Regions from separate parts of the Streptomyces solicathayae genome, predicted to be linked through region 2. Evidence: riboswitches for the same ligand, from Rfam matches in the RefSeq annotation. Region 2 holds a riboswitch; each other region holds the start of a gene.
The links. A riboswitch is a leader RNA that binds a small molecule or an ion and turns the genes downstream of it on or off. The one in region 2 is predicted to bind cyclic di-AMP.

Region 1 (7,706 bases), 2.1 Mb from region 2:
GCGACCTTGGTGAGCGGGGTGTCCTGGAAGGCCGGGGCGGAGACCTGCGCGGTGTGCACGCCGGCCGCGTGGGCGAGCTGGAAGACCGTCGGGTACGGCTGCCAGACGTGCGGCGAGGTCCACGGCCGCCAGCGGAGCTGGTTCATCAGCTCGCCGGTGTCCGGGTTGCGGACGGTGTAGCCGGGCAGGCCGTGCTGGGCGGGCACGTGTCCGGTGCCGACCGAGGCGAGCGAGGTCGCGGTGGTGGCCGGGAAGCCGGCGGTGACGGGGCGGCCGGTGCCGCCGCGGGAGGTGCCGAGGAGCGAGGTCAGGTACGGGGCCTCGTCCGGGTGCGCCTTGATCTGCTCCCAGCCGAGGCCGTCGATCAGGAAGACGCAGTTGCGGTCGGCGGGCGTGAGTTCGGCGATGCGCGGCTCGAACTCGGGCACGCCCTGGCCGGCGACGAGGGTCGGCAGCAGGTCGGCGAGCGAGCCGGAGCCGTACGCGGGGACCGGCGCGGTGTCGAGCGCGAGCGGCAGGGGCTCGTCGGGCCAGCCGGCGGCGAGCGTGGTGGGCTGGACCATCAGCGGGTCGCCGCGGTGGCTTCGGAGAGGGACTGGGCGAAGGCGAGCGTCTGGGCCACGGTGTCCGGGCCGTCGCCGGCCTCGCTGACCCGCAGGCTCAGGTCGTCGGCGGTGGAGGAGCCGGTGTAGCCGTGGTCGGCGTCACAGTTCGGGTCGCCGCAGGCGGCCGGCTCCAGGTCGATCCGGGAGACGGCGCCCCAGCCGATGGTCAGCACGACCTCGCGGGGCAGGGTGCCGGGCTTGTACGACTCGGGGTTGGCGACGACCCGGCTGACGACGACGGAGGAGATCCGGTCCAGCTTGACCGACTCGGTGGAGGTGGTCGCGTACGGCGTCGGGGAGCTGTCGTCGGCGGCCTGCTCGTCGGTGTGGCTGACGATGAAACGGTTGGCCGTCAGGACGAGGACGGTGACGTGGCGCCGGACCTCGTTCGCGTCGAACGTGGTCTCCTGGTGCACCAGGTACGACGCGATCGCCTCGCCGCCGACAGCGGCCTCCACCGCCTCGGCCACGAGGGCCGGGTAATAGCCGCTGCGCTCGATCGCCGCGCGCAGCCCCTGGGTCGTCGTACCGGTCTTCGCCATGGACTCCATCCTAATCCGTCGCGGGGGCCGCTCCGGCTGGCTCGCGAGCGGGCTCGTCAATAGCTGGGGAGGGTGCGCGGGCCGAGGTCGGAGCGGACCGGGGGCGGGGCGAGCCGGACGGTGGCGCCGAGCACGGACACGCCCCGGGGCGCGACGACGACGGGTTCGAGGGCGACCGAGACGACCTCGGGGTGGTCGTCGACCAGCCGGGACAGCCGCAGCAGCAGCTCCTCCAGAGCGGGGGTGTCGACGGGGGCGGAGCCGCGCCAGCCGAACAGGAGCGGGGCGGTCCGGATGGACCGGACGAGCTCAGCGGCGTCGCGGTCGGTGGCGGGGACGAGGCGGTGGGCGGTGTCGCCCAGCAGCTCGGAGGGTGCGCCCGCGAGTCCGAAGGACAGGACGGCGCCGACGGCGGGGTCGATGGCGGCGCGGACGACGGTGTCGACGCCGCGGGGCACCATCGCCTGCACGACGGGCTTCAGCTCCTCCGGCTTGCCGAGCACCTCGGTGAGCTCGGCGTACGCGGCGCGCAACTGCTCCCCGTCGGGCAGGTCGAGCCGAACGCCCCCGAGGTCGGGGCGGTGCCGCAGGTGCGGGGCGGTCGTCTTGAGGGCGACCGGGTAGCCCAGCCGCGCCGCGGCGGCGACGGCGGCGTCGGGGGTCGGCGCGGGCAGGGTGGGCCGTACGGGGATTCCGTACCGGCCGAGCAGCTCGCTCGCCTCGTCGACGCCGAGCGTCACGCCGCTGTCGCCCGGGTCGTCGCCGAGCAGCCGCTCGATGAGCGCGGCGGCGCCGGCCTCGTCGATGTCCTCGAACTCGGGCACCCGCCCCGGCTCCGCGGCCTGCCGCCGCCACTGCCCGTACCGCACCGCTTCGGCCAACGCCCGCACGGCCCGCTCGGCGGCGGGGTAGGCGGGGATGTTGCCGGGGGCGGGGGTGGCGGCGGGGGCGGCGGGTGTGGCGGGGCCGCCGACGGAGGGTGCGTACGTCGGGCGAGGAGGAATGCCCGGCGAAGGCGGCAGCGGCCGGCCCGGCGTGGGGCCGCCGACGGGGACGGAGGCACCGGGCGACGACGCGGAAGCCGCGCCGGAGGCGGAGTCGCCGCCGGACGCCGGCGGGGTCGACGCGCCGCCCGCGCCCGTACCGGCGGAGGTGTCTCCGGTACCCGAAGCCGGACCGGAGGCGGAAGCCCCGCCCGCCGTCGGCGACGCGCCGCCCGCGCCCGTACCTGCAAAGCCGTCGCCCGCCCTCGGAGCTGCACCCGAGGCGGAGGCCCCGCCCGATGCCGGCGGGGTCGCTGCGCTGCCTGCGGTGTCGGGCGCCGACGCCGGGGCGTGGCCCGACTGGGCGTCCGCGGGCGGCTGGGCGTCCGCGCCACCGCGTCCCGCCGCGCGCGGCGCGGTGCTTGCGGCGGCCGAGAGGGCCTCGGCGAGGGCACCCATCTCGACGTGGACGACGACGACCGGCTTCGCCGGGGGCGGGGCGGTGGCGACGGCGGTGCGGAGGGCGGCCGCCAGGACCTCGCCCTCGCCGGACTCGGTGACCCCGTTCTCGCCGACCCACGGAATCGCCGTGACGACGACCGCGTCGGACAGCGGGTCCGCGAGCGCCTTCGCCAGCGCGACGCGGAAGTCGTCCGGAGTCGCCGACGTCGTGAGGTCCAGCGGCCGGAGCGGACGCAGTCCCTCCGTCAGGCACGCGTCGTACGTGAGCAGGCCGAGGGACTCCGAGTTGCCGAGGATGGCCACCCGCGGCCCCGCCGGGAGCGGCTGGCCGGCGAGCAGCAGCCCCGCGTCGACCAGTTCGGTGACCGTGTCGACGCGGATCACACCGGCCTGCCGCAGCAGCGCGGAGACCGTGGCGTACGGGATCCGCGTCGCCGGCACCCGGTGTCCGGGCGGCGCGCTGCCGCTGTGCCGCGCGCCCTTGACGACCACGACCGGCTTGACCGCCGCCGTCCGCCGCGCGAGCCGGGTGAACTTCCGTGGGTTCCCCATCGACTCCAGGTACAGCAGGACGACGTCCGTCGCCGGGTCGTCGTACCCGTGCTGGAGGAAGTCGTTGCCGGACACGTCCGCCCGGTTGCCCGCCGAGATGAACGAGGAGAGCCCGGCCCCGCGCCGGTGCAGCCCGGCGAGGAGCGCGATGCCGATCGCGCCGGACTGGGTGAAGAGACCGATCCGCCCCGCCGCCGGCGGCTGCGGCGCCAGCGAGGCGTTGAGCCGGACGTCCGCCGCTGTGTTGATGATCCCGAACGCGTTCGGCCCGATGATCCGCATCCCGTACGAGCGGGCCTGTCGGACCAGCTCGCGCTGCCGCCGCCGGCCCGCCTCGTCGCCGCTCTCCGCGTACCCCGCGGAGAGCACGACGAGGCCCTGCACTCCGTGCTCCCCGCAGTCGGCGACGACCTCCGGCACCCGCTCGGCGGGGACGGCGACGACGGCGAGGTCCACCGGTTCGCCGATCTCGCGGACCGACCGGAACGCGGGCACGCCCTCCAGCTCGGCCCCACCGCCCTCCTCCAGCGCCTTGTTGACCGCGTACACCCGTCCGGCGAAGTCCGCCTCGAGCAGGTTCCGCACCACCGCGCGGCCGACCCCGCCGGGCGCGCGGCCGACGCCGACCACCGCGACCGAGCCCGGCGCGAGCAGCCGTTGCACGGACCGCGCCTCGGCGCGCTGCTCGCGGGCGCGCTGCACGGCGAGGGCCCGGTCGGTGGGCTCCAGGTCGAGGTGGAGCCGTACCGAGCCGTCCTCGAAGCTCCGCTTCTGCGTGTAGCCGGCGTCCGTGAAGACCTTGATCATCTTGGTGTTCGCGGGCAGCACCTCCGCGGCGAACCGGCGGATGCCCCGCTCCCGCGCCACCGCCGCGATGTGCTCGAGCAGCGCGGAGGCGACGCCGCGCCCCTGGTGGGCGTCCTGCACGAGGAACGCGACCTCGGCCTCGTCGGCGGGGGCCGCGGCCGGCCGGCCCCGTTCGTCGATGCGGTCGTACCGGACGGTGGCGATGAACTCCCCGCCGACGGTGGCCGCGAGCCCCACCCGGTCCACGTAGTCGTGATGGGTGAAGCGGTGGACGTCCTTGGCGGAGAGACGCGGGTACGGCGCGAAGAAGCGGTAGTACTTCGACTCGTCCGACACCTGCTCGTAGAAGCTGACCAGCCGGTCGGCGTCATCGACGGTGATGGGCCTGATCCGCGCGGTGCCGCCGTCGCGCAGCACGACGTCGGCCTCCCAGTGGTCGGGGTACGCGTGTTCCGACGGCGTCTGCATGGCGTCAGCCTACGGCCGGGGTACGACGCGGGCACCGGTCGCGCACCCGGTCGGCTCCGTGCAAGGTGAGGAGGATCGCCAGAGCCCGGCGACACCGGGACGAGGGTCGGCACGGGCACCGCGCGACCCGTGAGAGACTGGTCTAGACAACTCCTGAGACCCGAAGGACAACACCATGGTCGAGCGCCGCGTCAACGTCGGGTGGGCCGAGGGCCTGCACGCCCGCCCCGCCTCCATCTTCGTCCGTGCCGCCACGGCCTCCGGCGTCCCGGTCACGATCGCCAAGGCGGACGGCAACCCGGTCAACGCCGCCTCCATGCTCGCGGTCCTGGGCCTGGGCGCCCAGGGCGGCGAGGAGATCGTGCTCGCTTCGGAGGACGAGGGCGCCGAGGCCGCCCTGGACCGCCTGGCGAAGCTGGTCGCCGAGGGTCTCGACGAGCTGCCCGAGACCGTCTGACCCACCCTCGGGCCTTCGCGCCCGGCATCGCGAGCCGTCCCGTACCGGAATTCCGGCGAGGCGGCTCGCGCTTTTCCGCGGACTGTGCGGACTACTGCGCTGCACGCCCCATCCGTCCACAACGAATTCACCAGGAGCAATTCCGGACGGCCGCAATTCCGACAGCCGCATTCGGGCAGCCGCATTCAGGCAGCCCAAATACCGGCCCACCCGATGATGCTTCTTTGTATACAGTGCCCCTGTTAATGCGCGGAGCCCGCGGTGTTTACGGCATGTTGCGAAGACCTCACACGGGTCCGCTCCGGATGCCGCAGCCGGTGGAGCGGAAGGGTGCGCTCCGCGTGCAGCGCGGTGAGCGCCCTGGCGCGTTCCGCGTCGCCGCGGGCCACCGCGTCCACGATCGCGCCGTGCTCGGCCCACGTCTCCACCGGCCGGCCGGAGGATTCCACCGCGTACATCCAGGCGATCTTGTGCCGCAGCTGGGTGAGCAGTGCGGCGAGCGCGGGGCTGGCCGAGGCCTGCGCGAGCGTCTCGTGGAACCAGCCGCCGAGCGAGCGCAGGTCCTCGCCCTGGCCCCGCCTGGCCCGCTCCTGGCCCAGCCTGACCAGGCCACGCAGCACTTTGAGGTGCGCGTCGGTGCGGCGCTGGGCGGCGCGCGCGGCGCCCAGCGGTTCCAGGAGCGCGCGGACGTCCAGCAGGTCGGCCGCCTCCTGCTCGGTGGGCTCCGCGACATGCGCGCCGGCGTGCCGCCGGGTCACCACGAAGCCCTCGGACTCCAGGGTGCGCAGCGCCTCGCGGACCGGGACGCGGGAGACCCCGTACCGACGGGCGAGCTGCTCCTCGGTCAGCCGGCTGCCGCGCTCGAAGACCCCGGAGACGATGTCGTCCCGGATCGCCGTGCATACCGAATGCGCGGGAATGCGCATGTGTCCGACCTCCGCCTCGATCCGCGCGAAACCCATCCGACGGGCGTCTGTTCGCCGACTCTTCGGTGACTCTATTGCAGCGGAGCGGTATTTCCGACGGGCCCCCGTGAACCCTGGATATCTTTTGGCCACCAAAAAGCCCCGACTCCGTACGAGCCGGGGCTTTTCTCCGTGACCGGAGAGGAGAGATCTCCTGGGATCAGACGTTCACGCCGCGGGCGCGCAGGTACGCGAGCGGGTTGATGTCGGAGCCGTAGTCGGGGCTGGTGCGGGCCTCGAAGTGCAGGTGCGGTCCGGTCGAGTTACCGGTCGAGCCGGAGATTCCTATCTTCTGGCCGGGCACGACGGACTGGCCGACCGAGACGCCGATCGAGGAGAGGTGGCCGTACTGGGTGTACGTGCCGTCGTTCATCCGGATCACGATGTTGTTGCCGTACGCGCCGCCCCAGCCGGCCTCGACGACGGTGCCGGAGCCGACGGAGACGACGGTGCTGCCGGAGGCGGCGTGGAAGTCGATGCCCGAGTGGCTACCGGAGGACCAGAGCGAGCCGCCGGCCTTGTAGCCCGTGGTGACGTACGAGCCGGCGACGGGCAGCCGGAAGGAGTTCAGGCGCTTGCGCTCGGCCTCGCGGGCGGCGCGCTCCTTCTCCTCGCGGAGCTTCTTGGCGCGGGCCTCGGCCTTGCGCTTCGCCTCGGCCTCGGCCTTCGCCTTGGCGGCGGCCTCGAAGGCCTCCCGCTCCTGGGCGGCGGCCTGGGCGTCGATCCTGTCCGCGAGCGAGTCCACGGCGATGGCCTGCGTCAGGCCGGTGTCCTCGAGCGCGCGGACGTCCGTGTCGGCGGCGAGCGCCGGGGAGGCGAGGGTTCCGATGACGCCGGTGGTGGCGAGGGTCGCGACGCCGGCGATGCCCGCGCTGCGGCGCGCCAGACGGCTCGGACCACGATGCTTCCCGGTGGCACGGGTGAACGCCATGTAGTGGCTGATCCTTTCCTTCCTTCTCGCCTACCGGGTTAGCTGACGGGTTCGGAGCAGGAAGGTCTCCTACGGGCCCCTCCACCCGAAGGCGAAGGCGTCCGATTCACCCCAGGGACTGCGTGGGTCCCCGGCTCCCCAGGCTCGCGCCTTCGGGGACTCGGCGATGACTGTCCGTTGCCGCGGATGCGGCTTGTGCAACGCCGAACAGCCGGATCGACGCTAAGCGGACCATCTTTCAATCACCAAACAGACACGCCCGTTTGTAGCGCATCCCACAGGGCAGATGATTACGTTCCACATCGAACCGGACAAAGGGGAGGACCCCGACGTAACGTGACGTCGGGGTCCTCGCGTGGTCCGCGAACCGGCTCAATCAGCCCGTCACGACGGTGACTTCGCCGATGCCGAGCGCCCGTACCGGCTCCTCGATCTCGGCCGCGTCGCCGACGAGGACGGTCACGAGCCGGTCCACCGGGAAGGCGTTGACGACCGCGGCGGTCGCCTCGACCGTGCCCGTCTCGGCCAGCCGGGCGTACAACTGCGCCTGGAAATCGTCCGGAAGACGCTGCTCGACCTGGTCGGCGAGCGTGCCGGCGACGGACGCCGCGGTCTCGTACTTGAGCGGCGCGACGCCCACCAGGTTCTGCACCGCCACGTCCCGCTCGGCGTCCGTCAGACCCTCGGCCGCGAGGGTGCGCAGCACCTTCCACAGGTCGTCAAGTGCCGGGCCGGTGTTGGGGGTGTCGACGGAACCGCTGATGGCGAGCATCGAGGCGCCGTGCCCCTGGCCGTCGGAGCGGAGCACCTGGCCGAAGGCGCGGACGCCGTAGGTGTAGCCCTTCTCCTCGCGCAGCACGCGGTCGAGCCGGGAGGTGAGGGTGCCGCCGAGGCAGTACGCGCCGAGCACCTGGGCCGGCCACACGCGCTCGTG
Region 2 (7,706 bases):
CTGGACGCGGCGCGCCCTGGACCGGAAGGGGCCGCGCTGATGCGCCGTATCTGGCGGCAGAGCCGCAGCTTCGACCCGGCCGTCCGGCTGCTCTTCCTCAACCAGCTGACCATCAACCTCGGCTTCTACATGCTGATGCCGTACCTCGCCGCGTACCTCGCGGACGGGATCGGCATGGCGGCCTGGGCGGTCGGGCTCGTCCTCGGCGTCCGCAACCTCTCCCAGCAGGGCATGTTCCTGGTCGGCGGGGCGCTCGCCGACCGGTTCGGCTTCAAGCCGTTGATCGTCGCGGGCTGCGCGCTGCGCACCGTCGGCTTCGGCGCGCTCGCCTTCGCCCAGTCGCTGCCGCTGCTGATCGCCGCCTCGGCGGCGACCGGGCTCGCGGGCGCGCTGTTCAACCCGGCCGTGCGGGCCTACGTCGCGGCGGAAGCCGGGGAGCGGCGGGTGGAGGCGTTCGCGCTGTTCAACACGTACTACCAGGCGGGCATTCTGTTCGGGCCGCTGGTCGGGGTGGCGCTGACCGGGGTGTCGTTCCGGCTGACCTGCACGGTGGCGGCGCTGCTGTTCGCGCTGCTGACGGTGGTGCAGCTGCGGCACCTGCCGGGCCGGGCGAAGACGGCCGGGCAGGAGGCGGCGGAATCGGAGGCGTCAGAGGCGTCGGAGGCGTTGCCGTCGAAGGCGTCGGTGGCCGAGCGGGGCGGTGGCCGGGGGCAGCTGCGGGCGGTCCTCGCGAACCGTTCCTTCTGGCTGTTCTCGCTGGCGATGACCGGCTCGTACGTGTTGTCGTTCCAGATCTACCTGGCACTGCCGCTGGCGGCGGACGGCACGACGGCGACGACCGCCCTGTTCGTGGTCTCGGCGCTCGTCACCCTCGGCTTCCAGCTGCGGATCACCGACTGGTGCAGGCGGTGGCTCACCCGGACCCGCTGCCTGGTCCTCGGCCTGGCGCTGATGGGCACGGCGTTCCTGCTGCCCGCGGCGCTTCCGGGCCCGGCGGGGCCGCTGCTGTGCGCGGCGGTCCTGGCGGTGGCGAACGCGGTGCTCTACCCGTACGAGATGGACACCGTCGTCGCGCTCGCCCGGAACCGGTGGGTGGCCACGCACTACGGCCTCTACAACACGGTCTGCGGCATCGGGATCACCCTGGGGAACCTGGGCACGGGCGTCCTGCTCGACGCGACCGGGGTCGGCTCGCCGCTGCCGTGGCTGGTGATGTGCGCGGTCGGCGCGGGCTGCGCGGGTGCGGTGGCGTTGCTGTCGCGCGGCGGGCACCTGGCGGCGCCGCCGGAGCCGAAGGGGGCGGCGGTGGCCGCGACCGGCTGAGGGTGCGGTCGTTCAGCGGTGCATGCGGTCGTCCGGGGGCTTCGCTTCCCCCGGACGGCCGACGGCGGGTCGCCGCAGGGCGCGGCTCCGGCCAGCCTGAGTGGGGCGGAGTACCGTCCGCACCCCAGGCGGACCGGCAGGGAGACCACAGGTGGGGCGACGAGATGCGGACGACGGGCCGGGCCCGGGGAGGGACGCGGCGGCGGACGACCCGAAGCCTCCGGGAGCGCGGCGGTTCGTGCGCGCGCTGCCCGCGCTCCTCATCGTCGGCGGCGCCGCCTTCGACCTGTCCACCCCGCCGGAGTACACGGCCGCCCCGTTCTACTCCGCCGCCCCGCTGATCGCCGCCCCGTTCTTCTCGTTCCGCACGACGCTGCTGACGGCCGTCGTCGCCGTCGTGATGAGCGTCGCCCTGCACACGTACAACGACACGGCCACCGACGTGCCCGCCATCATCGAGACCCTCACCGTCCTGACGGTCTCGGCGCTCGCGCTGCTGAGCAACCGGGTGGTGCGGCGCGGCAGCAGACAGCTGGCGTCCGCGCGGGTCATCGCCGAGACCGCGCAGCGCGCCGTGCTGCCCACGCCCGCCGAGCGGATCGGCGGGCTGCACATCGCGGCGCGGTACGAGGCGGCGCAGGCGGACGCGTTCATCGGTGGTGACCTGTTCGCCGTCCAGGACACCCCGCACGGGGTGCGGCTGGTCGTCGGCGACGTACGCGGCAAGGGGCTCGACGCGGTCGAGGCGGTGGCGGTGATCATCGGTGCCTTCCGGGAGGCGGCCGAGCAGGAGGCCGGCCTGGACGGCGTGGCGCAGCGGCTGGAACGGGCGCTGGCCCGGGAGGGGACCCGGCGCGGCGGCGGCCTGGACGTCGTCGAGGGCTTCACGACGGCCGTGCTCGCGGAGATCCCGCGCGGCGTCGACCGGGTACGGATCGTCAACCGAGGGCACCCCGAGCCCTTGCTGCTGCACACGGACGGGGGAATGGAGCGGCTGGTCCCGACCCGGGCCGCGCTGCCGCTCGGCATGGGCGACCTCGCCGCCTGGCCGGACCATGTCGACGAACGGCCCTGCCCGCCCGGAGCGACGCTGCTGTTCTACACGGACGGGCTGTCCGAGGCGCGCGGCGCGGACGGCGAGTTCTACGATCCGGCGGAGCGGCTGGCCGGGCGGCTCTTCCCGGGGCCTGACGAACTCCTGGACGCACTGGTCGACGACGTCCGGCGGCACACCGGGGGCGGATCGACGGACGACATGGCGCTGCTGGCGGTGAGCCGGCCGGCGGCGGGCCAGCCGGAGCGGCGCCGGACGATCCCGGTGGTGCCGTGACGATGGGTAGTTGCGGGATCTCGGAGAGATAACGGCTGACGCACCGTCAAGAGCAGAAGGTCCCGGCCGCACCCTGTGAGGCGCGGTCAACTCGCCCGTTTCCACCCCGTTGTGGCTGGTTAAGTCCAGGCCAATGGCGTTAACGATCAACAGGAACAGCTTGGAATCGGACCCCGGTGTCTATTAACGTTCGATAACGCAGCGCGGTCGCCCAGCCGTCGTCAGAGACGGCACCGCGCGCGTGCGCCGAATCCCGAAAGGGAACCGGGGAACCACCACTTGGGGTGAATCGGGTCGAACCTGACCCGTAGGAGACCTTCCTGCTCCGAACCCGTCAGCTAACCCGGTAGGCGAGAAGGAAGGAAAGGAGTGCGCCTCCGTGGCGTCCAACCCTGCTGCTCCCGAGACCCACTTCGACGCCTATGGCGCCCCGATGACTGGGGGAGGCGAGTATGCGGAGGAGTGGAACCCCAGCGAGGAGTCGCTCCGTCCGGTCCGCGGCCGGCACCGCGTCGTCAAGCAGCGCAGCATCGCCCGTAGTTCCACCGTCCTCGGCGTCGGCGTCATCGCGGCCGTCGGCGCGGGTGGCATCGCCACCGCGCAGGACAAGCCCCCGGTCGCCATCTCGCTGCCGGACATGGACGTGCCCGGGGTGGATCTCCCCGAGGCCAAGGACCTTCCCGGCGTCGGCGGCCTGATCTCCGGCGACGACGAGACCGGCGACCGCAGCAACCTCGAACCGCTCAACGCCTCCCTGGCCCTGCCCGCCGCCGACGGGGAGCAGGCCTCCGCAGAGGCGGGCGGCGCGGGCGAGGCCCTGCGCGCCCGAATCCTCCAGCAGGCCGAGCAGCAGCAGGCCTCCGCCGACGCCGAGGCCAAGGCCGCGGCCGAGAAGGCCGCCGCGGAGAAGGCCGCCGCGGAGGCGAAGGCCCAGCAGACGGCCGCCGCGAAGGCCGCCGCCGAGGCGAAGGCGAAGGCCGAGGCGGAGGCCGCGGCCAAGGCCGAGGCGGCCCGCAAGGCGGCGCTCGCCGCGGCCTACGCGCTGCCCACGTCCTCGTACTCGATCACCTCGACGTACGGCGAGGCCGGCTCGATGTGGTCCTCCGGCTACCACACCGGCCTCGACTTCGCGGCGCCCACGGGCACGCCGGTCAAGGCCGTGCACGGCGCCACCGTGAAGTCGGCCGGCTGGTCCGGCTCGTACGGCTACCGGATCGTCCTGGAGCTCGCGGACGGCACCGAGGTCTGGTACTGCCACCTGTCGTCGATGACCGTCGGCGTCGGCCAGTCCGTGGGCACCGGCGACACCATCGGCCGCGTCGGCGCGACCGGCAATGTCACCGGCCCGCACCTGCACCTCGAGGTCCACACCCCGGGCGGCTCGGGTATCGACCCGGCGGCCTGGCTGCGGGACAAGGGCCTGTCGGTCTGACGGACGAGGCCCCTCGATCCGACGCTTGACGCAGGACGCCGACCGGACAACCGGTCGGCGTCTTCTGCGTCTTCCGTGTCTCAGGTGGGTGGGCACTCAGCCCCGGTACGGGTTCGGCGTCGCGTAGTCCCGGTGAGGCGGCGGGGTCCAGGCGCGGCCAGTCGCCCGTGCCGCGTACGTGAGCGCCGGCGAGGCGACCGCCTTGCGCTGCCACAGGTGGTGCAGCAGTTCCTGCTCGCGCGCCGGGAAGTCCGGGTCCGCCGCCCCGCGGTGGGCCCGGTCGCGCAGGAACGCCAGGGTCGTCGCGAACGCCTCGTACTCGCCGACCGCCCGCGCCGCGTCGGGGCCGTACGTCCGCGAGGCGAAGGCGCGGGCCATCGCGCGGGCCCGCATCGAGGAGAGCGCGAGCGGTTCGGCGGGGGCGAGCCACCCGGCCGCCGCGTACGCCGGGAGCCGTCCGGATATCGTCCGCAGCTCGCGCTGCCGGCTCCACACCGCGAGCCAGGTCAGCAGGGCGAAGGCGGGCACCATGAACGCCCCGTACACGGCGTAGAAGCCCCACGGGCCGAGGACGGACGAGCCGTTCCACACCGCGTGCAGCCCCATCGCCAGGAGCAGCCCGCCGAGCGGAGGCAGCACGCGGCGGGCGCGCCGGCCGCGGGCGGCGGACGCGGCGAGCCCGAAGCCGATGCCGGTGAGCACGGTGAACAGCGGGTGCGCGAACGGCGACATCACGATCCGTACGAAGAAGGTCCCGACGGTCGCGGAGCCGATGCCGGTGGCCCCGAACTCCTGGTCCTCGCCGAAGGCGCTGCCGAGATAGAGGATGTTCTCGGTGAACGCGAAGCCGGTCGCGGTGAAGCCGGCGACGACCACGCCGTCGACCAGGCCGGTGAAGTTCCGGCGGCGGAAGAGGAAGAGGAGCAGCACGGCGGCGGCCTTGGCGCTCTCCTCGACGACCGGGGCGACGACGGTGGCGCCGAGGGTGTCCGCGTCGGAGGCGTCGGCGGTGGCCGAGGCGATCCAGCGGACCGCGAAGGAGTTCGCCAGGATCGCGACGAGGGCGGCGGCGCAGGCGCCCCAGGCGAACGCGAAGAGCAGGTTCTTCCACGGGCCCGGCTCGACCCGGTCGAGCCAGCGGAACACGGTCATCAGCAGCGGTACGGGCAGGACGGCCAGGCCGAGACCGACGAGGAGGCCCTCGGTGCCGGTCTCCTCGCGGACCAGCGCGAGGATCACCAGGCCGCAGAGCGCGAGCACCGCGAAGACCGCGGCGGCGCGCAGCACCCGACGGCGCCCGAGCGAGAGCCGGGGCCGGTAGCGCCACTGGGCGCGGTCCTCCGGAACGCCGGTCGGCGCGGCGGCGGGCGGTACGGGATGGCTCGGCGCCACCGGATGGTTCGGCACCCCTCGACCGTAGCCGGGGGGTGCGGGGCGCCGCGTGCTACTTCGCGTTCCGGCGGAACAGCAGATCGTGGACGACGTGGCCCTTGTCGAGGCCCTGGCCCTCGAACCGGGTGAGCGGCCGGAACGCGGGGCGGGGCGCGTAGCCGCCGTCGGCGACCGTGTTCTCGAAGTCGGGGTGCGCGGAGAGCACCTCGAGCATCTGCTCGGCGTACTCCTCCCAGTCCGTGGCGCAGTGCAGGACGGCGCCGGGCTTCATCCGCGTCGCGACGAGGCTGAGGAACTCGGGCTGGATGAGGCGGCGCTTGTGGTGGCGCTTCTTGGGCCAGGGGTCCGGGAAGTAGACGCGGACGCCGTCGAGGGCGTCGGGGGCGAGCATCTCGCGGAGCAGGATGATCGCGTCGCCGTTGGCGACCCGGACGTTGTCGAGGCCGTTGCGGTCGGCGAGACCGAGGAGGTTGCCCTGGCCGGGGGTGTGGACGTCCACGGCGAGGATGCCGGTCTCCCGGTCGGCGCCGGCCATCTGCGCGGTGGCCTCGCCCATCCCGAAGCCGATCTCCAGGACGACGGGGCGGCCGTCGAACATCGCGCCGAGGTCCAGGACGCGCTTGCCGTCGATGTCGAAGCCCCAGTCCGGCCAGCGCTTCAGCATCGCCTCGGCCTGCCCGGCGGTCACCCGGCTGCGGCGCGGCTGGAAGCTCCGGATCCGCCGCTCGTGGTGCGACCCGGCGGGGTCGGGCGCGGGGCCCTCACCGGGCGCGAACATACGACTGCCGCGGCGGGCGGGAGCGGGGGCGGTTTCACGAATCTCAGACACAGTGCGTTCCATGGTACGGCGCGCCCCGTCGTGTCCAGGCGCCCCGCGGGGGCGGCGCACACCCGCGCCGCCCTGCGGGACGATTGCCCACACGGCGGTGGGGGTGGGCGCTACAGATGCTTCAGTGCGCGGGTGGCGATCTCGCGGCCGATCGGGAGGGACGCCGTCGCCGCCGGGGACGGGGCGTTCAGGACGTGGACGGTTCTGGGGGACTCCTGGATGAGGAAGTCGTCCACCAGCGTGCCGTTCCTGAGGACCGCCTGCGCGCGGACGCCCGCCGGCGCCGGGCGGAGGTCGGACTCCTCCACCGACGGCAGCATCCTGCGGACCGCCTCCGTGAAGGCCCGCTTCGAGACCGACCGGCGCAGTTCGCCTGCCCCGTACCGCCAGTGCTGCCGCGCGATCTGCCACGAGCCCGGCCAGGCCAGCGTGCCGGCCACGTCGCCGGGGCGGACGGTCGTCCACCCGTAGCCCTCGCGCGCCAGCGCGGGCACCGCGTTCGGCCCGACGTGGACGCCGCCGTCGACGCCGCGCGTCAGGTGGACCCCGAGGAACGGGAACGCCGGATCCGGCACCGGGTACACCAGGCCGCGCACGAGCGAGGGCCGTGCCAGGTCGTAGTACTCCCCGCGGAAGGGCACGATCCGCATCCCCGGGTCGTCGCCCGCGAGCCGCGCCACCCGGTCGCAGTGCAGGCCCGCGCAGTTCACCAGGACCCGGGCCCGGACGATCCGCCCGTCCGCCGTGCGGACCGCCACGCCCCACGGCCGCCGGTCGACCGTGACGACCTCCGCGCCGTACGCGATCTCCGCGCCCGACGCCTCCGCGAGCTGCGCCGCGACCGCCCCGTAGTCGCACACGCCGGTCGTGCCGACGTGGATCGCGGCGATCCCGCGCACCCGCGGCTCGTACTCGCTGATCTGCGCGGGCCCCAGCTCGCGCACCGGGATCCCGTTCTCCCGGCCGCGCTGGACCAGGGCGTGCAGCCGCGGCAACTCGTCCCGCCCGGTGGCGACGATCAGCTTTCCGGTGACCTCGTGCGGGATGCCGTACTCGGCGCAGAACTTGACCATCTCCGACGCGCCCGCGACGGCGAACCGTGCCTTCAGGGAGCCGGGCCGGTAGTAGATCCCGCTGTGGATGACCCCGCTGTTGCGCCCCGTCTGGTGGCGCGCCGGGGCGAGCTCCTTCTCCAGGACGGTGACGCGTGTGCCCGGCCGCGCGCGCGTCAGCGCGTACGCCGTCGACAGACCGACGATTCCGCCGCCGACGATCAGCACGTCACAGTCGAACGTGTACCTGGACCCGGACACCAGTGCCACCTCCCACCCCGATAGTGCACTGGCCCACTGACATTCCCGTTAAACGCCCACCCGGTGGGACGCGTGTCACGCCGACGC
Region 3 (7,706 bases), 560 kb from region 2:
GCCTGGCGTTCCTGGTCGGCGATCTCGGCGCGCTGGGAGACGTACTGCCGCATGGGGTAGGCGAGGGCCACCACCAGGGAGCAGACGATCAGGGCGAGGAAGGCGGCGCGCCCGGTGAGCCGGGAACGGCGGGCCTGCCGGCGGGTCTGGGACCGGTAGACACGGGCGGCGGTCTGCTCGCCGAGCAGCCTGATCCGGGTCGCGGTCGAGAACCGGTCCCGGTCCTTCACGGCCATTCGTACACCCCCTGATCAAACGCACGTCCCCGCACACGGTACGGGACCGAGTGCGGGGACGCGGGGAAGCTGCCTCACGGCTGCTGGGTGTCAGCCCTGGCGTCAGCCCTTGAAGCGCGGGAAGGCGCTGCGGCCGGCGTAGACCGCGGCGTCGTCGAGGATCTCCTCGATGCGCAGCAGCTGGTTGTACTTGGCGACGCGCTCGGAGCGGGCCGGGGCGCCGGTCTTGATCTGGCCGCAGTTGGTGGCGACGGCCAGGTCGGCGATGGTGACGTCCTCGGTCTCGCCGGAGCGGTGGGACATCATGCACTTGAAGCCGTTGCGCTGGGCCAGCTCGACGGCGTCCAGCGTCTCGGTCAGCGAGCCGATCTGGTTGACCTTCACGAGGAGGGCGTTCGCGGCGCTCTCGTCGATGCCGCGGGCCAGGCGCTCCGGGTTGGTGACGAACAGGTCGTCACCGACGAGCTGGACCTTGGCACCGAGCTTCTCGGTGATGGTCTTCCAGCCGTCCCAGTCGTCCTCGAACAGCGGGTCCTCGATGGATACCAGCGGGTACGCGGAGACGAGCTCCTCGTAGTACTCGGTCATCTCGGCGGCCGAGCGGGACTTGCCCTCGAACTCGTAGGCGCCGTCCTTGTAGAACTCGGACGCGGCGCAGTCGAGCGCCAGCGCGATGTCCTTGCCCGGGACGTAGCCGGCCTGCTTGATGGCCTCGAGGATGAGGTCGAGCGCCTCGCGGTTGGAGCCGAGGTTCGGGGCGAAGCCGCCCTCGTCGCCGAGACCGGTGGACAGGCCCTTGGTCTTCAGGACGGACTTGAGGGTGTGGTAGACCTCGGTGCCCCAGCGCAGCGCCTCGGAGAAGGACTCCGCGCCGATCGGCGCGATCATGAACTCCTGGATGTCCACGTTGGAGTCGGCGTGCGAGCCGCCGTTCAGGATGTTCATCATCGGAACGGGCAGCAGGTGCGCGTTCGGGCCGCCCAGGTAGCGGAAGAGCGGGAGGTCGGACGCCTCGGAGGCGGCGTGCGCGACGGCGAGGGAGACGCCGAGGATGGCGTTGGCGCCGAGCGAGGACTTGTCCGGCGTGGCGTCCAGGTCGAACATCGCCTGGTCGATCAGGCGCTGCTCGGTGGCGTCGTAGCCGACGAGCTCCGGGCCGATCTGCTCGATGACGGCGAGGACGGCCTTCTCGACACCCTTGCCGAGGTAGCGGTTCTGGTCACCGTCGCGAAGCTCCAGGGCCTCGAACGCACCGGTGGAGGCGCCGGACGGAACGGCAGCACGGCCGGTGCTGCCGTCGTCGAGGCCGACCTCGACCTCGACCGTGGGGTTGCCTCGGGAGTCCAGGATTTCCCGGGCTACGACGACGTCGATGGACGGCACGAGCATCTCCTTCTGGGATGTGACGCGAGAAAAGTGCAGAGGTCTGCTTGGCCTTGCGACAAGAGCCTAACCGGCTCGGGGTGCCCGGCCAGTCGGGTGCCCGCCCGCTGGGACGAAAAAGGACCCAAGCGCGGGCATCCCGGGGCGAACGGTCTCGTTCTACCTGCGGGTAACCGGACATGGAGAACCCCGGCCCGGCGTGTACGGGGGAGAAACACGCCGGACCGGGGTGATCACCGCGGGAGTGTCGTGCGACGCGGGTGGGCCGCCGGACCCACCCGGGTCGCTCGGCTCACTTCAGGTGGAGCTGCTGACCCGGGTAGATCAGGTCCGCGTCCTGGACGATGTCCTTGTTCAGCTTGAAGAGCTTCTCCCAGCCGCCCTTGACGTCGTGCGCGGCGGCGATCTTGCTCAGCGTGTCACCGGCGACGACCTTGTACTCGCCGTCACCCTTCTTGACCTTCTTGCCGGTCGGGGTGGTGACGGTCTTCTTCGCGTCGCCGTTCTTCGCGGCGGGCTTCGGCGCGGTGCGCTGCTCGCTGCGGGTGGTGGGCTGCTCGGCCTTCCGCTCCGGCTGGGGCTGCGCCTGCTCGGCGGTGCCGCCGGTGTACGCGGCGCCGGACAGGCCCACGCCGCAGCTCGGCCACGCGCCCTTGCCCTGGCCCGCCAGGACCTTCTCGGCGATCTGGATCTGCTGCGACTTGGAGGCCTGGTCGGCGGTGGCCGCGTAGGCGGTGCCGCCGTAGGCGGCCCAGGTGGAGGCCGAGAACTGCAGGCCGCCGTAGTAACCGTTGCCGGTGTTGATGGACCAGTCGCCGCCGGACTCGCACTGCGCGACGGCGTCCCACTCGGAGGCGGTGGCGGCCGAGGCGGTGCCCGCGGTCAGCAGCGGGGCGGCGACGGCGACACCGGCGACGCCGGCGAGTGCGACGACGCGGGTGGCCTTGGAGGCACGACGGTGTTTGCCCTTGCCGGAAAGCAGCATGGAAGTTCTCCTCACCGACGCCTGCGAGGTGAGCTGTCGGGTTCGGGCCGGAAGAGTTGCCCGGCCGCGTGTCCTTGCACGCGGCTTCACCCCAAGCCGGTCGATCGGCCGTCACTGTCTCGACGGCCGGGACCGGCACTTACCTGGGTCCCCCGCTCCTGCCTACGGCGCTTGACGCGACGACTGTTCCCATCGGCCGACGGCAGGATTCGGCGTTACCGGTCGACGGGGCCCGCGGTGGCGAGCGGTCACGACCGTAGACACAGACCCCGGCCAAGTTCAAAGACCCCATTCGGGAAAAATCGCCCCTACCGGCCCAGTTGTGAGGGTCGTTTGCGCAGGTGAGAGGTGACGGAAGCAAAGTTTGCGGACAAGACACGCCAGTTGAGGCGAAGAGACCCATGTCTCATTTGCTCAGAACCGGACATACAGCCGCGAACCACCCCCGTACGCGACTACTGCCGGTCGGTCAGATCGAGGCTCTGACCGGGGCGGATGAGGTCCGGATCGGCCCCCACGGTCTCGCGGTTGGCCTTGTAGAGCGCCTTCCACCCTCCGTGGAGTTCGTGCTCGGCGGCGATCTCGGAGAGGTTGTCGCCGGGAAGCACGGTGTATTCGTCCGAGGTGTTCGGGTTCTCACCCTTCACACCCTTGGCGGCATCCGTCTGGTTACCGGCGATTTCGTCGACAGCGGGATCGCCGGCGTCACGCGCCGGGTCGCCACTCGGCGCGGCATGACGTCCCGATTCGGGCGTGGTGTCCGAATTGACGGGATCCTCGGTGGCCGCCTCGCCGCGGTGCTTGCCGGTGCCGGGGGTCTCGGTGCCGGGCGAGGTGCCGGCGTCCGGGGAGGCGGAGGCCGACGGCGAGGAGGGCGAGCCGCTCACGTCGGGCTCGGCGGACTTCTCGGGCTTTCCGGGCGTGTCGGACTCGGCGGGGTCGGTGGACCCCTCCCCCGCGGCATCCGGATTTGCGGATGCGTCGGGCGCCTCCGGCAGGACCCCGCCGGTCGGGTTCGCGGGCGGCTTCAGGGTGCCGTCGTCCTTCAGGCCGACGATCCCGGCGCAGGTGGCCCAGGTCTTCGCGCCCTGCGAGGCGAGCGCCTTCTCCGCGACGGCGATCTGCTGAGCGCGGCTGGCGAGGTCCGGGCGGGCCGCGTACTCGGCGCCACCGAAGGTGTCCCAGGTCTCCTGGGTGAACTGCAGGCCGCCGTACAGCCCGTTGCCGAAGTCGGCGCTCCACAGCCCGCCGGACTCGCACTCGGCGACCCGGTTCCACGTCGCCGCGTCGGCGGCCGAGGCGGAGCCCGCGCCGAGCAGCGGCAGGGCGAGGGCGGACCCGGTCACGCCTGCCGCTACGACGAGGGCGGGGGCCTGACGGGGGCGACGGTGTCGTCCGTTCCCGGAGCGCATGCGGAGTGCCTTTCGCGTGACTGCTGAGGTGTCGGTGAACGTAGCGGCATTCGAACGTAAGTCACAAGTCGATGCAGCGCGGATCACGCGAAGATCACAGTCTTGACGCTCCGTCAGTTGTGCGGGGTGGTGAACTCCACCGGAAGCGTGCGTAGACCACGCATAATCAGCCCGCCGCGCCATCGCAGTTCGGCCGGATCGGCCCCAAGTCGCAAGTCCGGCAAGCGAGTCAGGAGCGTGGCGAGCGCCGTCTGGCCCTCCAGCCGGGCGAGCGGGGCGCCCAGGCAGTAGTGGATGCCGTGCCCGTAGCCGAGGTGCTGGTTGTCACGCCTCGACAGATCGAGCGTGTCCGGCTCGGCGAACCGCTCCGGGTCCCGGTCGGCGGCGGCGAGCACCACCAGGACGGGGTCGCCGGCCCGGATCTCCTGCCCGCCGAGGGTCAGCGACTCGGTGGCGAACCGCCAGGTCGCCAGCTCCACCGGCCCGTCGTACCGCAGCAGCTCCTCCACCCCGGTCTCCAGGAGGCCGGTCTCGCCGGCCGCCAGGGAGGCCTGGAGGCGCTCGCGCTGCTCGGGGTTGCGCAGCAGCGCGTACACCCCGTTGCCGATCAGGTTCACGGTCGTCTCGAAGCCGGCGAACAGGAGGATGAAGGCCATCGCGGCGGCCTCGTTCTCCGTGAGGTGCTCGCCGTGGTCGGACGCCCGGATGAGCCCGGAGATGAGGTCGTCGCCCGGGTCGAGGCGCTTGCGGTGGATCAGCTCCGCGAGGTAGCCGCGCATCTTCTTCACCGACCGGGCCACCCCACCGCGCGGCCCGCCGCCGTGCCGGATCATCATCCCGGCCCAGTCCCGGAAGTCGTCCTGGTCCTCGCGCGGGACGCCGAGCAGGTCACAGATCGCGTAGATGGGGAGCGGGAAGGCGAACTCGTGGATGAGGTCCGCCTCGCCCCTGCCCTCGAACCCGTCGATGAGCCGGTCCGTCAGCTCCTGCACCCGGGGCGCGAACTCCGCGACCGTGCGCGGCGTGAACGCCTTGGAGACGAGCCGGCGCAGCCGGGTGTGGTCCGGCGGGTCGATGTTGAGCAGATGCGTCATCAGCTCGGCCTTGCGCTCGCCCGGGATGCCGGTCTTGCCCTTGGCGTGCGCGGGCTCGTCGTGGTGGGCCGGGTTCTTCGACAGGCGCTGGTCGGCGAGCGCCTGCCGGGCGTCCCCGTACCGCGTCACCAGCCAGGCCTCCACCCCACTGGGCAACGTCGCCCGGTGCACCGGCGCGTGCTCGCGCAGCCAGGCGTAGGCAGGGTACGGATCGGTGGCGAACTCCCAGGTGAAGAGTTCGGGGGCGGGGCTCTCACTCACCCTCCGACGTTACCCGGACTCCGGCCCGGACCGAGCCGTGGGGACACACCGTGAAGGTCGTGCGGATCTGGTGAAGACTCGTGGCCTAGATTCGTCGTCGTGGATCCTCAGCTGCTCCGAAGCACGTTCGCCGTCGTCGAGAGACGGGCCGAACAAGCCGTCACCTTCTTCTACTCGCACCTGTTCTGGCACAACCCCGGCGTGCGCGACCTGTTCCCCGAGGACCTCCGCCCGCAGCGCGACCGGCTCTTCGCCGCGCTCACCCACGTCGTCACCCGTCTCGACGACCCCGGCCTCGCGGACTACCTCGGCCGGCTCGGCCGCGACCACCGCAAGTTCCTCGCCGCGCCCGCGCTGTACCCGGCCGTCGGCGCCAGTCTGCTCACGGCGTTCGCCAGGACCGCCGGGACCGCGTGGACGCCGGCCGCCGAGAAGGCCTGGACGGAGGCGTACACCCTGGTCGCCGACCTCATGATGCGCGGCGCGCAGGAGGCCGAGCAGGCCGGCGAGCCCGCCTGGTGGGACGCGGACGTGGTGCGGCACCTGCGGTACGGCGACGACCTCGCGGTGCTCACGCTGCGGCCCCGGCAGCCGTACATGTACTCCGCCGGGCAGTACGCGAGCGTCAGTTCGCTGCGGGTGCCGCGGATCTGGCGCACGTACTCGCTCGCCAACGCGCCCCGCCCGGACGGCACCGTCGACCTGCATGTCAGCCGAATACGCGGCGGGCGGATGAGCACGGCGCTGGTGGACGAGGTCCGGCCCGGCGAGACACTGCGCCTCAGCGCGGCGGGCGGGGCGACGGTGCACCGCACACCGGCGGGCGCCCCACGCACGTACATCGCCGCCGGGACGGGCTGGGCGCCGGTCAGGGCGCTGCTCGAGGAACTGGCGGTCGACCCCGGGGAGACGGAGGCGCGGCTGTTCCTGGTGGCGCGGGCCCGGGAGTACCTGTACGGCCAGGCGGAGCTCGACGCCTTCGCGCAGCGGATACCCGGGCTGGGCGTCACGTGCATCGCGTCGGCGCCGCGGCATCCGCGGGACCAGGCGACGGAGCGCCTCCTCCAGGCGCTGCCGGCGAGCCTGCACTGGGCGGACCACGACGTCTACCTGGCGGGACCGCCGGGCTTCCTCACGGAGACCGTCCCGGTCCTGGAGGCGCTGGGGACGGCACCCGCGCGGATCTTCCACGACCGGCTGCCGGCGATCGGCCGCTCCCACACCCGCCCGCAGGGCGCGGCGGAGTGGCTGCTGAGCCCGCCGGAGCTCCAGTGGCACGACCCCGAGGCGCGGGCGCCGGGGGAACCCTAGGCGTCCGTGCCCTCCGCCGCGCGGATCGCGTCCCGGTACGCCCGGCCCGCCGCGCGCAGCGCGGCCTCCGGGTCGACGCCCGCCGCCTCGGCGCGGACCGCGAGGGCGAGCAGTTCGTAGCCGATGCCCTCGCCGGACGGCGGCTCCACCTCGAGGCCCGCCGTGCGGACGCGGCCCGCCAGCTTCGCGGCGAGCGCGAGACCGGGCTGACCGAGGGGGACGCCGTCCGTCACGGACTCGCGCTGCTTCTCGATCGCCTTCGTGCGCAGCCAGTGCTCCTTGACGTCCTCCGGGGTCTCCGCGTGCGCGTCGCCGAAGACATGGGGGTGGCGGTGGATGAGCTTCTCCACGATGGTGCCGGCCACGTCGTCGATGGAGAACGCCTCGTCCGCGTCCTCGTACTCCTCCGCGATCCGCGCGTGGAAGACGACCTGGAGCAGCACGTCGCCGAGCTCCTCGCGCAGCTCGTCCCGGTCGCCGTCCTCGATCGCCTCGACGAGTTCGTACGCCTCCTCGATGCCGTACTTCGCGAGGCCCTTGTGGGTCTGCCGCGAGGACCACGGGCACTCGCGGCGGATCCGGTCCATCACCTGGACGAGGTCGAGCAGCCGCGCGCCGGGCAGGTCGTACGAGCCGGGCAGCAGCTCCAGGTCGGGCATGGCGACGCGGCCGGAGCCGGCCAGCCGGGCGAGTCCGTCCGTCAGGGTCGTGTCGCCCTCGCCGGAGGGCAGCACGACGACGGTCCGCCCCCCGGCGCACGCCTCGACGAGGTCCTGCGCCGACGGGCGGCCGTGCTCGACGGCCACGCCGGCCTCGCGCAGGTACGGCAGCTGCGGGTGGTGCTCGTCGGGGCACAGCACCCGGTCGGCGGCGTGCAGCGTCTGCCACGCGGGCCAGGACAGCAGTCCGGGGGCCACGCGGTGGCTGGCGGTGAGCAGGACGATACGGCCGGGGCTGTCAGCGTTCACCCCTCGAACCTACCCGGGTCAGGCGCCGCTCTCGATGGCCGGGGGCTGCTGCGTGA

Region 1: linked by a shared signal. The riboswitch ahead of R2D22_RS09665 (M23 family metallopeptidase) and the one ahead of R2D22_RS19630 (M23 family metallopeptidase) in region 2 are both predicted to bind cyclic di-AMP.
Region 3: linked by a shared signal. The riboswitch ahead of R2D22_RS22330 (transglycosylase family protein) and the one ahead of R2D22_RS19630 (M23 family metallopeptidase) in region 2 are both predicted to bind cyclic di-AMP.

Annotation. Positions count from the first base shown of each region.
Region 1 covers NZ_CP137573.1:2,137,780-2,145,485, forward strand. Annotated here, with positions in the region: gene R2D22_RS09640 (alkaline phosphatase family protein) at 1-563, opposite strand, end outside; gene R2D22_RS09645 (DUF5998 family protein) at 563-1,147, opposite strand; gene R2D22_RS09650 (bifunctional acetate--CoA ligase family protein/GNAT family N-acetyltransferase) at 1,204-4,419, opposite strand; gene R2D22_RS09655 (HPr family phosphocarrier protein) at 4,595-4,876, shown strand; gene R2D22_RS09660 (GntR family transcriptional regulator) at 5,119-5,802, opposite strand; gene R2D22_RS09665 (M23 family metallopeptidase) at 6,002-6,772, opposite strand; cyclic di-AMP (ydaO/yuaA leader) riboswitch at 6,786-6,948, opposite strand; gene R2D22_RS09670 (M16 family metallopeptidase) at 7,149-7,706, opposite strand, start outside.
Region 2 covers NZ_CP137573.1:4,249,925-4,257,630, forward strand. Annotated here, with positions in the region: gene R2D22_RS19615 (PLP-dependent cysteine synthase family protein) at 1-40, shown strand, start outside; gene R2D22_RS19620 (MFS transporter) at 40-1,323, shown strand; gene R2D22_RS19625 (PP2C family protein-serine/threonine phosphatase) at 1,475-2,653, shown strand; cyclic di-AMP (ydaO/yuaA leader) riboswitch at 2,888-3,021, shown strand; gene R2D22_RS19630 (M23 family metallopeptidase) at 3,033-4,085, shown strand; gene R2D22_RS19635 (PrsW family intramembrane metalloprotease) at 4,182-5,492, opposite strand; gene trmB (tRNA (guanosine(46)-N7)-methyltransferase TrmB) at 5,530-6,255, opposite strand; gene lhgO (L-2-hydroxyglutarate oxidase) at 6,417-7,619, opposite strand.
Region 3 covers NZ_CP137573.1:4,807,937-4,815,642, reverse strand. Annotated here, with positions in the region: gene R2D22_RS22340 (FtsB family cell division protein) at 1-236, opposite strand, end outside; gene eno (phosphopyruvate hydratase) at 339-1,625, opposite strand; gene R2D22_RS22330 (transglycosylase family protein) at 1,912-2,604, opposite strand; cyclic di-AMP (ydaO/yuaA leader) riboswitch at 2,608-2,784, opposite strand; gene R2D22_RS22325 (transglycosylase family protein) at 3,060-3,950, opposite strand; gene R2D22_RS22320 (cytochrome P450 family protein) at 4,130-5,371, opposite strand; gene R2D22_RS22315 (globin domain-containing protein) at 5,471-6,682, shown strand; gene R2D22_RS22310 (nucleoside triphosphate pyrophosphohydrolase) at 6,679-7,650, opposite strand; gene R2D22_RS22305 (SurA N-terminal domain-containing protein) at 7,669-7,706, opposite strand, start outside.